3 regions of the Pseudomonas sp. BJa5 genome follow, and region 1 is predicted to be linked to each of the others. Evidence: riboswitches for the same ligand, from Rfam matches in the RefSeq annotation. Region 1 holds a riboswitch; each other region holds the start of a gene.
What was found. Region 1 has a riboswitch for cobalamin ahead of cobW (cobalamin biosynthesis protein CobW). Riboswitches for the same ligand answer to the same signal wherever they lie in the genome.
Positions count from the first base shown of each region.

Region 2: it holds a riboswitch for cobalamin, as region 1 does, so the genes downstream of both, M2D63_RS00075 (TonB-dependent siderophore receptor) here and cobW (cobalamin biosynthesis protein CobW) in region 1, are expected to answer to the same signal.
Region 3: it holds a riboswitch for cobalamin, as region 1 does, so the genes downstream of both, cobO (cob(I)yrinic acid a,c-diamide adenosyltransferase) here and cobW (cobalamin biosynthesis protein CobW) in region 1, are expected to answer to the same signal.

Region 1 is NZ_JALRNG020000037.1:16,753-21,598, forward strand. Features, by position in the region: gene cobN (cobaltochelatase subunit CobN) at 1-999, opposite strand, end outside; gene cobW (cobalamin biosynthesis protein CobW) at 1,003-2,070, opposite strand; cobalamin riboswitch at 2,166-2,364, opposite strand; cobalamin riboswitch at 2,424-2,650, shown strand; gene M2D63_RS19900 (CbtB domain-containing protein) at 2,748-2,933, shown strand; gene M2D63_RS19905 (CbtA family protein) at 2,944-3,636, shown strand; gene M2D63_RS19910 (cobalamin biosynthesis protein) at 3,642-4,043, shown strand; gene cobM (precorrin-4 C(11)-methyltransferase) at 4,071-4,817, shown strand.
Region 2 is NZ_JALRNG020000001.1:10,658-15,503, reverse strand. Features, by position in the region: gene M2D63_RS00080 (LysR substrate-binding domain-containing protein) at 1-41, shown strand, start outside; gene M2D63_RS00075 (TonB-dependent siderophore receptor) at 132-2,273, opposite strand; cobalamin riboswitch at 2,380-2,587, opposite strand; gene mvaD (diphosphomevalonate decarboxylase) at 2,647-3,648, opposite strand; gene M2D63_RS00065 (mevalonate kinase) at 3,645-4,709, opposite strand; gene M2D63_RS00060 (hydroxymethylglutaryl-CoA reductase) at 4,715-4,846, opposite strand, start outside.
Region 3 is NZ_JALRNG020000003.1:130,490-135,335, forward strand. Features, by position in the region: gene bluB (5,6-dimethylbenzimidazole synthase) at 1-473, opposite strand, end outside; gene M2D63_RS02840 (cobyrinate a,c-diamide synthase) at 470-1,765, opposite strand; gene cobO (cob(I)yrinic acid a,c-diamide adenosyltransferase) at 1,762-2,373, opposite strand; cobalamin riboswitch at 2,539-2,763, opposite strand; gene M2D63_RS02850 (hypothetical protein) at 2,913-3,491, shown strand; gene M2D63_RS02855 (sorbosone dehydrogenase family protein) at 3,570-4,846, shown strand, end outside.

The sequences.
Region 1 (4,846 bases):
CTTGAAGCTGATCGGCCGGGTGATGATGCGCCCGTCCAGCTCCGGCAAAACGATATGCATCGCCAGGTCGCGAGCGCCCAGGCCCTGCTCGCTGGCCTGCCAGCCCGGCTCGTTATCCTGGGCGCAGATCGCCTGCAGCACCGGAATATCCCGGCGAAACGGTCGCAGGTGCGGCTGCTCCGGGCTGGACTGGGCAAAGCCCGTGGTGTTGATGATCAGCGCAGCGTCGACCTCGTCCAGCCAGGCTTCGACCTGGGCCAGGCAGCCGGCCTCCTTGAGGCTGGCCACGGCAATCGGCAAGGGGTTGAGCCCGGCCCGTTGCAAGCGTTGGCAAAACGTATCGATAAAAGCGGTGTTGGCCGCCTGCAGGTGCGAGCGGTAGAACAGGATGGGTACCACCGGCTGTTCGACCTGCCACTGGCCGAACCAGTCCTGCAATTCGGCAGCGGCCCTTTCAGGGTGGTACACCGCCGTACGCGGTAGTTGCTGCGGTTCAGCCCAAGGGTAGTCGCGCCCGAGCCAGAGGCTGGCCAGGCAGTTGAACAGGTTCAGGGCGTTGGCCTTGCCGCCCTGGCGCAAAAAGTGCCAGAGCCGTTCGGCCTGTTCGGCCGGCACGTTGCCTAGGCCGGTCAGTTCCGGGTCCGGGTGATCGTCACCAGGTACCAGGATCAATTTGACGCCACGGTTCGCCAGCTCCAGTAGCTGCTCGACACCGTAGCGCCAGTAGCCGACCCCGCCATGCAACGACACCAGGATGACCTTGGCATGGCGCAGCACCTCGTCGATATAGAGGTCGACCGAGGCGTGGTTCTGCACCTGCATGGGGTTGGCCAGGCGCAGGCTGGGATAATCCTCGGGCAACTGCCGGGCAGTTTCGGCCAGCAGTGCCAGGTGCGAGTCACCGCTGCAGAGGATTACCAGCTCGGCCGGGGTCTGGCCGAGGTCGGCAATGCTGTCGTCCGGTACGAAACCACCGGGCTGGGTCCGCAGCAGGTGCATGGATCAGGCGCCCAGGGCGGCGCGCAGGCTCGCCTCCAGGTGCGCGGCATCCAGTTCCTGGCCGATCAGCACCAGGCGTGTGGTGCGCGGTTCTTCACTGCGCCAGGCGCGGTCGAAATGCTTGTCGAAACGGGTGCCCACGCCCTGGATCAGCAGGCGCATCGGCTTGCCGGGCACGGCGGCAAAGCCCTTGACCCGCAGGATGCCGTGCTGCACCACCAGTTGGGTCAGGGCATCGAGCAGCAGGCTTTCGTCGGCTTCAGGCAATTCGATGGAGATCGAGTCGAAGGCGTCGTGGTCATGATCGTCATGATCGTCGCCGTCATGATGGGAATCGTGGTGGGTACGGCGGCCATCGATGTGCACTTCGGACTCGGCGCCCAGGCCCAGCAGCACATCCAGTGGCAGGCGGCCGTTGCTCGCTTCGATCACCTTGACCGCTGGCGGCAGCTCTTCCTGTACCTCGGCGCGGACCTTGGCCAGGTCGGCGGCGGCGATCAGGTCGGCCTTGTTCAGCACCACCAGGTCGGCGCTGGCCAACTGGTCGGCGAACAGCTCGTGCAGTGGCGACTCGTGGTCCAGGTTCGGATCGAGCTTGCGCTGGGCATCGACCTGGTCCGGGTAGGCGGCGAAGGTGCCAGCGGCCACGGCCGGGCTGTCGACCACGGTGATCACCGCATCGACGGTGCAGGCATTGCGGATTTCCGGCCACTGGAAGGCCTGGACCAAAGGCTTTGGCAGGGCCAGGCCACTGGTTTCGATGAGGATGTGGTCCAGGTCGCCGCGACGGGCCACCAGCTCGCGCATCACCGGGAAGAACTCTTCCTGCACGGTGCAGCACAGGCAACCGTTGGCCAGTTCATAGACGCGGCCGCTGGCCTCTTCCTCGGTGCAGCCGATGCTGCACTGCTTGAGGATCTCGCCATCGATGCCCAGCTCGCCGAACTCGTTGACGATCACCGCGATGCGCCGCCCCTGGGCGTTGTCGAGCATGTGCCGCAGCAGCGTGGTCTTGCCCGAGCCGAGAAAGCCGGTAACGATGGTGACAGGGAGTTTGGCCAGTGTTTTCATGTCGATGCCCTTGGCAGGATGGCGGGCATGCGCGACGAGAGCCGCAGGTACCTTGACCTGGGCGCGTTCGCCACCGGATCACCCCGCCCGGTTTAATGTCGGAAACTGTTCGAGGCAGGTCTCCTGGCTTGCACTGCACCGGCCGACGAGCCAGTCGAACGACGCCTTCCCGCAGTGATGCAGTGGCTGTGTCGAACGCTTCAATGCTTACAGTTGCGGGGGCAGCCGCGGCTTGTACCGCGTTCCCGTCTTAGCTTCGGTCGCTGCCGAAGAACCTCGAAGCGGCTAGGCTACGCAGTGCCCGGTGAGTGGTCAACTGCTGTCACGATTGACGCCCGGCCGCCCCCGTGATTTGCTATGCCATTCGTTTGGGTGCCCTTGACTGGGTGAAACGGGAAACCGGTGCGTCAGCGCATGTGATCGACATGCCCGACAAGTCCGGTGCTGCCCCCGCAACGGTAAGCGAGAAAAGCGTCAGAACCACTGTGCCTGTAGTCCGGCATGGGAAGGTGACGCCAGTGGCAAGGCTATCAGCCTGCCCTCGCCAGCCCGGAGACCGGCCCAATACCGATTCTGACAAACCCGCGGTGGGCGGGCGCTGTTGAACCCTTGGACGGTCCTCGTGCAGGGGCTCGTTGCGCTTGCCTGTTGCCCGACAACACCCAGAGGAAAGCGCCATGCGTACCAGCACCGCCAGTCATTCCGCCGTTACCCCGTCCAGCCTCAGCCAGCGCCTGCTGGTCGCCGTCGGCGCCTCGCTGCTGGGCCTGTGCCTGGTGTACTTCGCCGGCTTTTCGCATATCGAAGCGGTGCACAATGCCGCCCACGACACCCGCCACAGCGCTGCCTTCCCTTGCCACTGAGTAGCTGTCGATGATCAAGCGTATCGCTCGCACCGCAGGTTTTGCCGGCCTGCTGGCCGCCCTGCTGCTGACCCTGCTGCAAAGCTTCTGGGTCGCGCCGCTGATTCTTGAGGCGGAAACCTATGAAAGCGCGGCACCGGCGGTCGAAGCCCACGCGCACGCGCCCGGGGTGGCGGCCGACCATCACCACGACAGCGAAGCCTGGGCACCGGAAGATGGCTGGCAGCGCGTACTGTCGACCACCGGTGGCAACCTGGTGGTGGCCGTCGGTTTTGCCCTGATCCTGGCCGCGCTCTACACCCTGCGCGCGCCGAAGACCGTGCTCAGCGGTGCGCTCTGGGGCCTGGGCGGCTTTGCCGTGTTCTGCCTGGCGCCAACCCTGGGCCTGCCGCCCGAGCTGCCGGGCACCGCTGCCGCCGACCTGGCCCAGCGTCAGACCTGGTGGGTGGGCACCGCTGCTGCCACCGCCGCGGGACTGGCACTGATCGCGTTTGCCCACAACTGGCTGTTCAAGATCGTGGGTGCGGTACTGCTGGTCATCCCTCACGTGATCGGCGCACCGCAGCCTGAAGTGCATGAGATGCTTGCCCCCCAAGCCCTGGAAACCGAGTTCAAGGTCGCCTCGCTGCTGACCAACGCCGCGTTCTGGCTGGCCCTGGGCCTGCTCAGCGCCTGGCTCTACCGTCGTTCGAGCCAGGCCTGATCGCCATGCCGCTGTACGTCGGCCTGGGGTGCCGACGGGGTTGCCCGGCCGAAACGCTGGGCGACCTGCTGGAGCAGACCCTCAAGGCCCACGGCTTGCACCTGGACGCCGTCGCGGGCCTGGCCAGCATCGACCTCAAGCAGGATGAGCCCGGGCTGCAGCAACTGGCCCGGCGCCTCAAGCTGCCTTTATTATTCTTCAGCGCCGCGCAACTGGCGCCCTTCGAGCCTCGCCTGAGCCATCGCTCGCAGGTGGCCTACCAGCACAGCGGTTGCTACGGCGTTGCCGAAAGCGCGGCGCTGGCCCTGGCCGAGCACCTGGCGGGCAAGGCACAGCTGCGCGTGACCCGCACCCTGCTGGCCGACGCCAGCCTGGCCATCGCCACAACCCCAGGCGTTGGCGGATAATCCGCACTTTCTTCCCAAGGACCTCCCATGACCGTCTATTTCATCGGTGCCGGCCCCGGCGATCCCGAGCTGATCACCGTCAAGGGCCAGCGCCTGATCCATCGCTGCCCGGTGATCATCTATGCCGGCTCCCTGGTGCCGGCCGCCGTGCTCGAAGGGCACAGCGCGCAGACGGTCATCAACAGCGCCGAACTGCACCTGGCGCAGATCATCGAGGCGATCAAGGACGCCCACGACCAGGGCCTGGACGTGGCCCGGGTGCACAGCGGCGACCCGAGCCTGTACGGCGCCATCGGCGAACAGATCCGCTACCTGCGCGAGCTGGGCATTCCCTACCAGATCGTCCCCGGCGTCACCGCGGTGGCGGCCAGCGCCGCCCTGCTCGGCTGCGAGCTGACCCTGCCGGACATCGCCCAGACCGTGATCCTCACCCGCTATGGCGACAAGTCACCGATGCCCGCCGGCGAGCAACTGGCGGACCTGGCCCGCCATGGCTGCACCCTGGCGATTCACCTGGGGGTCAAGCACCTGCACAAGATCGTCGAGCAGCTGCGCCCGCACTATGGCGGCGACTGCCCGATCGCCGTGGTGCACCGCGCCACCTGGCCGGACCAGGACTGGGTGCTGGACACCCTGGACGGGATTGTCCAGCAGGTGGAGGCCAAGGGATTCCGGCGTACGGCGCTGATCCTGGTCGGGCGGGTGCTGGCCAGCGACAGCTTTTCCGAGTCGGCGCTGTACCGCGCCAGCCATGCCCACCTCTATCGTCCCTGAGGGTATTGTCGCGGGGCCGGGCCGGTAGC
Region 2 (4,846 bases), on a different contig from region 1:
AGTATTTTGCCGAGCGGTACAGCCTGCCGGAATTGGGGTGATGTTCTGGGCCTGATCGCGGGGCAAGCCCGCTCCCACAGGGTTTGTGTGATCCCTGTGGGAGCGGGCTTGCCCCGCGATTGCGCAGTCATTCAGAAACTGTAATCCAGCGTCGCAAAATACGACCGTGGCTGGCCCATGATCCACTGCTCGCCACTGTGCGCCGTCGCTGCATAACGACGGTCCAGCAGGTTGTTCAGCTGCAGTCCCAACCGCACATCCGGCAGCACCTGCCAGCCCAGGTTGGCATCGACCACGGTAAAGCCCGGCACCGTCTGGCTATTGGCGGTGTCGGCATAGCGCTTATCGACGTACCGCAGCCCCATGCCGGCCTCCACGCCGTGGCCCAGGCCCTTGTTCACCCACAGGTTGGCGGTGCGCCGTGGCACATTGCTCGGCCGGTTGCCGGCCCGGGAGACCGACTCACCGTCCACGGTCTGCTCGAAGTCGTCGTATCGGGCGCGTACCACCGAGGCGTTGGCCGAGACCTGCCACTGGTTGGCCAGGACCAGCTCCAGGGTCGCCTCCAGGCCGTCGGAGGTCTGTTGCCCGGCCTGTTCCTTCTGGTGGGTGATCGGGTTGTCGACCAACAGCTTCTTTTTGACGATGTGATAGGCCGCCAGGGTCCATTCGCCACGGCCGTCCCAGAACAGCTGCTTGAGGCCGAACTCGGTCTGCTTCGCTTCGGTGAGGTCGAATTGCTGCTGGGCGGGGCTCAGGGTGATCAGGTCGCTGACACCGTCCTCGCTGGTGGAATACTGGCCATACAACGACAGCTCGTCGGTCAGCGCGAACACCAGCCCGGCGCGCCAGTTGCCACCGCCCAGGCTTCGGTCGCTGCGGCTGTCGTCGATCAGGTTGGTGCGATCGATGTGGTTCTGGTCGCGGCGAATGCCGGTCACCAGCGACCAGCGTGCTGACAGCTGGGTGCGGTTCTCGGCGAACAGGGCGAAGGTGCGGGTGGTGCTGTGGCTTTGCGGGCGGGTCGGGTCCTGGCTGTGGAAGTCGCCAGGCGCCGGGTTCCACGGGTCGACGAAGTCACCGCCGATGTCGGTGTAGGGTGAGTTGCTGTCGATGCCGAAACGGATGCGGTTGTACTCGGCGCCCACCACGGTCTTGCTGGCAAGGCCGAACAGTGAGTGGTCGAAGGTGAAGCTCTGGCGGTCGCCGATCTGTTCCTGGTCGTGCTTGATTTCCAGGTAGCTGCCGCGCTGGAGCAGGCCCTGGTCTGGGCTCCAGGTGTAGTCCTCGGCATTGCGCCAGTGACGGCGGCTCTTGATGTAGTAGAGCTGGTTGCTGGCGCTGAGCGAATCGCTCAGGGTCCAGTCGCTGTTCAGCCGCGTCCATTCGTCATGGTAGCGCTGCACGTCGTTGCGCACGTTGTAGTTCTTCTTGCGCAGGCTGTCGCGGTAGTGGCCGTCGATCAAGGGCGTGCCGAAGTAGTTCATCGGCTCGGCATCACCGCGCTCGTGGGCCAGGGTGAAACTCAGGTCGTCGCTGGCATCGAAGCGCAGGGCGGCGCTCATGGCCAGGTTCTGCGACTCGCCATGGTCGACCCAGCCATTGGATTGCTGGCGGTCGAGGGTCAGCCGGTAGCTCAGCCGCTCGCCCAGCGAACCGCCGCTGTCCAGGCCCAGTTGCTGGCGGTCATCACTGCCGTAGCCCAGGCGCAGGTGGTTGCTGATCTCGCCGGCGAAGGGCTTTTTCGGGATCACGTTGACCACCGCACCGGTAGCGCCTTCACCGTAGAGCACCGAGGCAGGCCCGCGGATGATGTCGATGCGCTCGACCATCCATGGGGCCACCGGGAAGGTCTGGGTACCGGCGCCGGTGTACAAGCGCGAGCCATCGAACAGGGTCATCACCGCATCGTGCCCGGTAAAGCCCCGTGCCGACAGGGCGGTGTTGCCGTTGCCCGGGGTGGCGATCGAGGTGATGCCCGGCGAGCGGCTGACGGCATCCTGCACGCTGCGGTTGTTGCGCCCATCGATGACCTCGGCGCTGAGGCTGCTGGTGCTGGCCGGGGTGTCCAGGGCGCTGAGGTTCAGGCGCGAGCCGGCCGGCAGGGGCGTGGCCAGGCTGATCGGCGCGGTGTCGCTGCTGCTGGTGATGGCCGTCGAGGGCAGGGCCAGGGGAACAGGCTCGCGGTCTTCGGCGAAGGTCGGCAGGGAGAATGCCAGGCAGGGCGCCAGGGCATTGGCCGCCAGGGTGTGAAGCTTGGAAGTACGGGACATGTCGTTCCAAATCGAACAGGAAGAAATGAATCCCGGAGGGAACAACGCATGGAGGAATCGCGCGCGCAGGCGCACGCAAACCGGCCTGCGCCCGCCCACCGCGGGGTTGCCAAACGAAGCTTCAGGCCGGTCTCCGGGCTTGCGAGGGTCGTGAAGGCCTTCACCTTCCCATGCCGTGGCACAGTGGTGTTTCGAAGGCTTCGCTCGCTTACCGTTGCGGGGGCAGCGCCGGACTGATCACTTCATGTGACGCACCGGCTTCCCGTTTCACCCTGCGCGCGGCGGCGCAGGACACCTGAAACTGGCGCGCATCTGACCATCGAATGTCTTTGCAGTCAACGACTTGGCCGTGTGTTGCGGTGTAAGCCGGGGCTCAGAAAAGTGCCTGGGTCAGCACCTGCGGGCCTTCGCCGATCTGGTCCGGGATGATCTGTTGTACGCCATCGAGTTCGCGCAGCACCGCAAGCACCTTGGGACAATGCTCGGGCGTACAGAGCACATGGGCATTGGGGCCTGCATCGAAGGTCGTGCAGACATCCAGGCCGTTGCGCCGAAGTTGCTGCACCCGGTACAACACCGAGAGGGTTGCCGGCTGCCAATAGAACAGCGGCGGCACGGACGACATGGCGATCAAGTGAAGCTCGATGGCCTCGCACTCGACGATATCGGCAAAGCGGGAAAAATCACGGGTCAGGATGGCGTGCTGTAGATGCCTCAGGCGTTCCACCAACAGTTGTTGGCGGCGCTGGTAGAACGGGCTGCTCTGGGCGCGCAAATGACCGATCCGCGAGCTGGTTGTTTTCGCTGAACCGTCGACCACCACGATGATGTCGTGCAGCGGCCAATGGGCGGCGGTTGCCAGTTGCCGGGCCGGGCTTTGCGGGTCGTCGGCATCACCGGGCCATGTGACGAAACCGCCCAGTAGCGATCGGGCTGCGGAGCCCGAACCGGAAAGGCGCGCCAGGCCGCTGAGCTGGTCGGGTGACGACAGCTGGCCGAACAGCGCGGCAAACGCCAGCGCCAGGGCAGAGTACCCCGAGGCGGAAGAGGCGATACCCGCGCTGGTTGGAAAGGTATTGGTGGTGGCGATGCGCAGCGGCTGCCGGAAGTCGCTGCACTGGCGAAGTCGTCGCACATGCTGTTCGATGCCCAGGCGCATGATCGGGTCTGCGGCTTCGAGCGTGCCGTCTTCAGCACGCCAGTAGATTTCGTCAGGGCTCGAATCGTCCAGTGTTTCCAGGGTATAGAGGCTGACGCAGCGGCTCAGGGTCATCGACAGCGACCTGTTGGCAGGCAATGTGCGCTTGGCGTCGCTCATGCCCCAATACTTGATCAAGGCAATGTTGCTGGGCGATGAGACACTGATCTTGTTCATGGTCGTTGTACCCACAGGCCTTCGACCGCAAGGGGCGCCTCGATTGCGTCCAGGCCCTGGAGCAAGGGGGCGGCAGTGACGGGGGGGAGCACCAGCAGCAGACCAGCGCTGGATCCGGAGAGCGCACCGGCACCGGAAACCTTTGCCGCACCACCCGATTTTTCGATTTCCCGGATCAACGCCTGAACGGGGCCAGGCACGACACCCAGCGCTTCAAGGGCACGTTCATAGTCACGGATCAGCGCATACAAGCGGGCGCGATCGCAATGCGGGGATCGCAGCAGTGCGATGAATGCTTGGGTGGTCTGGCGCATCGATTGCAGCAGGGGGCTGTGCGCGTCTTGCAGGGTGTTGCGTACGGCAGTCACCACGGCTCCGGTACTTTCATTGGCGGTACCGGTGTTGTACAGGCGCAGCTCGTTCAACACGGCACCGGCATCGCGAAGGGGGCAGAGCTGCAGGTCATCACCCGCAGCGGGCATGAAGCTCGCGACACCGCCCTGGACAATGGTTCGATGATCGACGCCGGAGGGCAGGCCATGCTGGCGTTGCTCGATCTGGCGAGCCAGATGCTGCACCTGCGCAACTTCAGCCCTGCGCGTGAAGTGGCTGATGATCGCGGCCGGTATGCACACTGCCAGGGCGGCCGAGCTGCCCATGCCCGCGCCGATGGGAATCTGCGAGTGCACGCTGATCTTCAGACCCTGGTTGAACCCGTGCCCCAGGTGCAGCAGGGTTTCACCGACGGCGCATTTGGCCAGGTGGTCGCCCGCCTGGCCTCTCAAGGCGCGAAACCTGTGCGCATCAGGGTGGCACCGATAGGCTTGCCAGGCCTGGCGTGCCTGCAGGGCGTAATCGAGCACCGCTTGGCGTGAATAACACCGATGCATGCCCAGGTCCGGCAAGCACAGCTCGATCAACTGCGACGATTTCGGTAGCACCTGGACCTTGCAGTAAAGGCCGAGTGTGGCAACGACAGCGGGGCTGTGATGGGCCACGGCGTGCTCGCCCATCAGGATGATCTTCCCGGGAGCTACCGCGCTAATGCTGCCCTCGCTCATCGGGCTCAGCGCCCCAGGCGCTGGTGCGCCTGGGCCAGGTGGTGGGCGGCCTGGGCCGAGAGGATCGACAGTTCACCGGCCAGCACCAGGGCGCCAAGGATTTCAGCCAGGCGCAGGGTGTCGGCGCCGGGAGGGCG
Region 3 (4,846 bases), on a different contig from region 1:
TCGAACAGCGACACCCAGCCCATGCCCAGCCCTTCGGCGCGGGCGGCCAGCCAGAGGTTCTGGATGGCGCACGACAGCGACGCCAGGTCCATTTCCGGCAGGGTCCTGCGACCGAAAATGTGTTTCTCGCGGTCATCCATCAACGCCGCCACCAGCAATTCGGCGCAGTCGTTGATGCCTTCGACCTTGAGCTGCATGAATTCGTCGGAACGCTCGCCCAGCGCTTGGGCGGTGCGCACCCGCTCCTCCTCCACCAGGCGCTGGATACGCTGGCGCAGGCTGCGGTCGGTAATCCGGATAAAGCGCCAGGGCTGCATCAGGCCGACGCTGGGCGCCTGATGCGCGGCTTGCAGCAGGCGTGCGAGCAGCTCGGGCGCCACTTCACCCGGGATGAAATGGCGCATGTCGCGGCGCTCGCCAATCGCGCGATACACCGCCGCGCGCTCGGCATCGGTAAAGGCCTGGTCGCTCATGGTGCCAACAGCGCCGCCGCCGCCCGGGGGTTGGAGGCGAAATAGAAATGCACGTAGGACGCGGTCAGCCGCCCGCAGCGATAGACCGCTTCGGCGCCGCGGCCGCCATTGGGGCTCTGGCCACGAGCGATCGGCTCCAGCGCGGTGCTGGTCAGGGAGTGGTGATAGGTGTGCCCGCGCAGGTTGCCCTCGGGCAGCTCCACCGCCTGCAGGGCCAGGGCAGCCAGGCGCTTCTGCATCACCGCTTCGCCCTGCAGCAGGCCCAGCAGTTCGGCACGCTCGCCGGCCACATCGGTCAGGGCATCGAGCAGGTAGAGCATGCCACCACATTCGGCGAGCACGGGCTTGCCCGCCTGGTGGTGGGCGCGAATGGCGCCGAGCATCGGCGCATTGGCGGCCAGCGCCTGATGGTGCAGCTCCGGATATCCGCCCGGCAGGTACAGGCTGTCCGCCTCTGGCAGGCAGGCGTCACGCAGCGGCGAGAAGAACGCCAGCTCAGCGCCCATGGCCCGCAGCAGGTCGAGGTTGGCGCCATAGGTGAAGGCAAAGGCTTCATCCCGGGCCACTGCAATGGTGACGCCTTCGAGCAACGGCTCGATGTTCAACTCGCTCGGCGCCGCGAACGCCACCGGTGGCGGCAACGACGATTCGCAACTGGCTCCCAGGGCCTCGGCAGCAGCGTCCAGGCGCAGGTCCAGGTCATTGAGCTCACTGGCCTGGACCAGGCCCAGGTGGCGGCTCGGCAGTTCGATGCCGGTTTCCCGCGACAGGCCGCCATACCAGCGCAGGCCCTCGGTCAGGCTGCCTTCGAGCAACTGGGCATGACGCAGGGTGCCGACGCGGTTGGCCAGCACCCCGGCGAACGGCAGGTCGGGCTGGTAGCGCGCCAGGCCCAGGGCCAGGGCGCCGAAGGTCTGGGCCATGGCCGTGCCGTCGATCACCGCCAGCACCGGCACGCCGAAGTGACGCGCCAGGTCGGCGCTCGACGGCGTGCCGTCGAACAGGCCCATGACCCCTTCGATCAGAATCAGGTCGGCCTCGCCTGCTGCTTCCCACAACAGACGCCGGCTTTCCTGTTCACCGACCATCCACAGATCCAGCTGGTACACCGGCGCGCCGCTGGCCCGCTCGAGAATCATCGGGTCGAGGAAATCCGGGCCACACTTGAACACCCGCACCTTGCGCCCCTGGTTACGGTGCAGGCGTGCCAGGGCGGCGGTCACCGTGGTCTTGCCCTGCCCCGATGCCGGCGCGGCGATCAGGACCGCCGGGCAGTGCCGGGTCAGACTCATAGTTCGACGCCCTTCTGGGCACGGATGCCGGCCTGGAAGGCGTGCTTGATCATGCCCATCTCGGTGACGGTGTCGGCCAGTTCGATCATCTCGTCCTTGGCCCCGCGACCGGTGACGATCACATGCTGCATCGGCGGGCGCGCCTGCAGGTCGCTGAGTACCTGGTCGAGGTCGAGGTAGCCGTGCTTGAGGGCGATGTTCAGCTCATCGAGCACCACGAAGGCGATGCTCGGGTCCTGCAGCATCTGCCGGGACACGGCCCAGGCGGCTTCGGCGGCGGCGATGTCGCGCTGGCGGTCCTGGGTTTCCCAGGTGAAGCCCTCGCCCATCACGTGATAGCGCACCTGCTCGGGAAAGCGGCGGAAGAACAGCTCTTCACCGGTGCTGTTGCGGCCCTTGATGAACTGCACCACGCCGCACTGCATGCCGTGGCCCATGGCCCGCGCCAGCATGCCGAAGGCCGAGCTGCTCTTGCCCTTGCCATTGCCGCTGAGCACCAGCAGCAGGCCGCACTCGTTGGGGGCGTTGGCGATACGCTCGTCGATTACCGCCTTCTTGCGCTGCATACGGGCCAGGTGGCGTTCGTCACGCTCGGTGGATTCAGTCATCGAAGTTCTCCGCAAACCACTGTCGGCCAACCGCAACGAGCGTAGCAGCACGGGGCTGCACAGGTTTCGCGGCGAAGGATGGGCAACAGATGAATGGATAAGGCAGACGGAGAAACGCGCAGGGCTGCGGCACGAAGCCGAAGAAACCGCGCATCACCCTCCGTGATGCCGTTGACTGTGACAGGCCGGTCTCCGGGCTTGTGAGCGGGGCCATGAACACCCGGGTCGCGCGCCTTCCCGGGTGCGGGCACCCAGTGGCCATGCGCGGCCTTGACTCACCTACCGTTGCGGGGGCAGCGCCGGATTCGCGCGCCTTTGCGCGCCCACCGGCTTCCCTGTTTCACCCTGCCAGGCCACAGCCCACAGAGCACCTGAAACAAGTCGCGAAGGTTAGAGGGTTGCACCGGGAGCGTCAATGAAAGGCGCCCTACCGGCCTGGATCAATGGCGACCTTGTCATCTTGTGTCACCCTGATTTCAGTGATATCAAATAGCCATAAACTGGCTGTACTCGATCACAATGATAAAGGAGAGAGCAGCATGCAAGGCCTGATCATCAACAACACACGCCTGGAATTCCTGCGTCCGGTGCTGGAACGCTGGGTCGAATGCATCGATCGATTCAACCAGGTGCTGGGCGATGGCGAAGCCGCCTACTGGCACGGCGCCCAGGCCAACCTCGGTTTGCTGTCAGCGGCGGCCTGGCAAGCCGAGTTGGTGACCTTGGCGCAGCACCAGAGCAAGAAGCAGCGCGAAGACGGTGATCGCGACGGTCGTTGCGACCTGTATATCGCCAGCCGCGAAGAAGCCGCCTACCTGCAGGCCAGCCAGCGCTGGCCACGGATCGCCCGGCTTGACCTGGCCAATGCCCTGGCCGAAACCGTACAAGCCGCCCGCCAGGTCGCAGCACCAAGCCAGCTGAAAGTCGCCGCCCTCTTCGCCAGCCCCTGGAAAGCCGGCCAACACGCCAGCCCCGAAGAACTCCAGGACCTGGTCGACGACCTGCACAAGCACACCGCCTGTGCCATTGCCTGGTACTTTCCGTACGCCTATCGCAAGTTGCACAACGAAGCCGGGCAGTATCACCCCGGGGTCGCCCTGCTGCTCAAGCAGGCCTGATCCGCCCGCCACCAAGGGAACCTCGCGAACGCGGCCGTCCTCTACTGCCAAAGAGGCCAACTTCGTGAGGTCACCACAATGGGCAAGACTCCGATAGCGCTGCTGCTGGCAATGAGCGCTGGATTGAGCGGCTGCGGCGAAACCGCCCGCCTGCAGGTCAGTGACGGGTACGGTCCGTCCCCCCAACTCCCCGAGCCGAACAAGACCCTGATTCCAACCGTCAACATCGCCCCGGCGGTGGGCTGGCCCCGGGGCGCCAGGCCTTCGACGGCACCCGGCACCCGGGTGGCGGCCTTCGCCGAAGGGCTGGATCACCCGCGCTGGCTGTACGTACTGCCCAATGGCGACGTACTGGTGGCTGAAACCAACGCCCCGCCCAAGCCTGACGACAACAAGGGAATACGGGGCTGGGTGATGAAAAAGGCCATGGGCCGTGCTGGCGCCGCCGTGCCCAGCCCCAACCGCATCAGCCTGTTGCGCGACAGCGACCGGGATGGCGTGGCCGAAATCCGCACCACTTTCATCGACAACCTCAACTCACCCTTCGGCATGGCCCTGGTGGGCAACGACTTCTACGTGGCCGATACCGATCGCTTGCTGCGCTTTCACTATGAGCCCGGCAGCATGGCGATCACGGGCCCTGGCACACTGGTAGCCGAGCTGCCCGGTGGGCGGCTGAATCACCACTGGACCAAGAACGTGATCGCCAGCCGCGACGGCAAGAAGCTCTACGTGACAGTGGGCTCCAACAGCAATGTCGGCGAACACGGCATGGCGCAGGAAAAAGGCCGCGCCGCGATTTGGGAAATCGACCCGGCCAGCGGTCAAACGCGCATTTTCGCCTCGGGCCTGCGCAACCCCAACGGCATGGCCTGGGAGCCACACACCGGACACCTGTGGACGGCGGTCAACGAGCGCGATGAGATCGGCAGCGACCTGGTGCCCGACTACATCACCTCGGTCAAGGACGGCGGTTTTTATGGCTGGCCATACAGCTACTATGGCCAGAACGTCGACCAGCGGGTCAATCCACAGGATCCGCAACAGGTGGCCTCGGCCATTGCCCCGGACTACGCCGTAGGCCCGCACACCGCCTCACTGGGCCTGACCTTCGCCGAGCCCGGCGTACTACCGCCGCCGTTCGAGCAAGGCGCATTCATCGGCCAGCACGGCTCCTGGAACCGCAAGCCGCACAGTGGCTACAAGGTGATTTTCGTGCCCTTCAGCACGTCCGGCCGACCGGCAGGCAAGCCGATCGACCTGTTGACCGGCTTTCTTGACGCTGACGGCAAAGCCAGGGGGCGACCGGTGGGGGTCATCAACGATCAGCGTGGGGGATTGCTGGTGGCCGATGA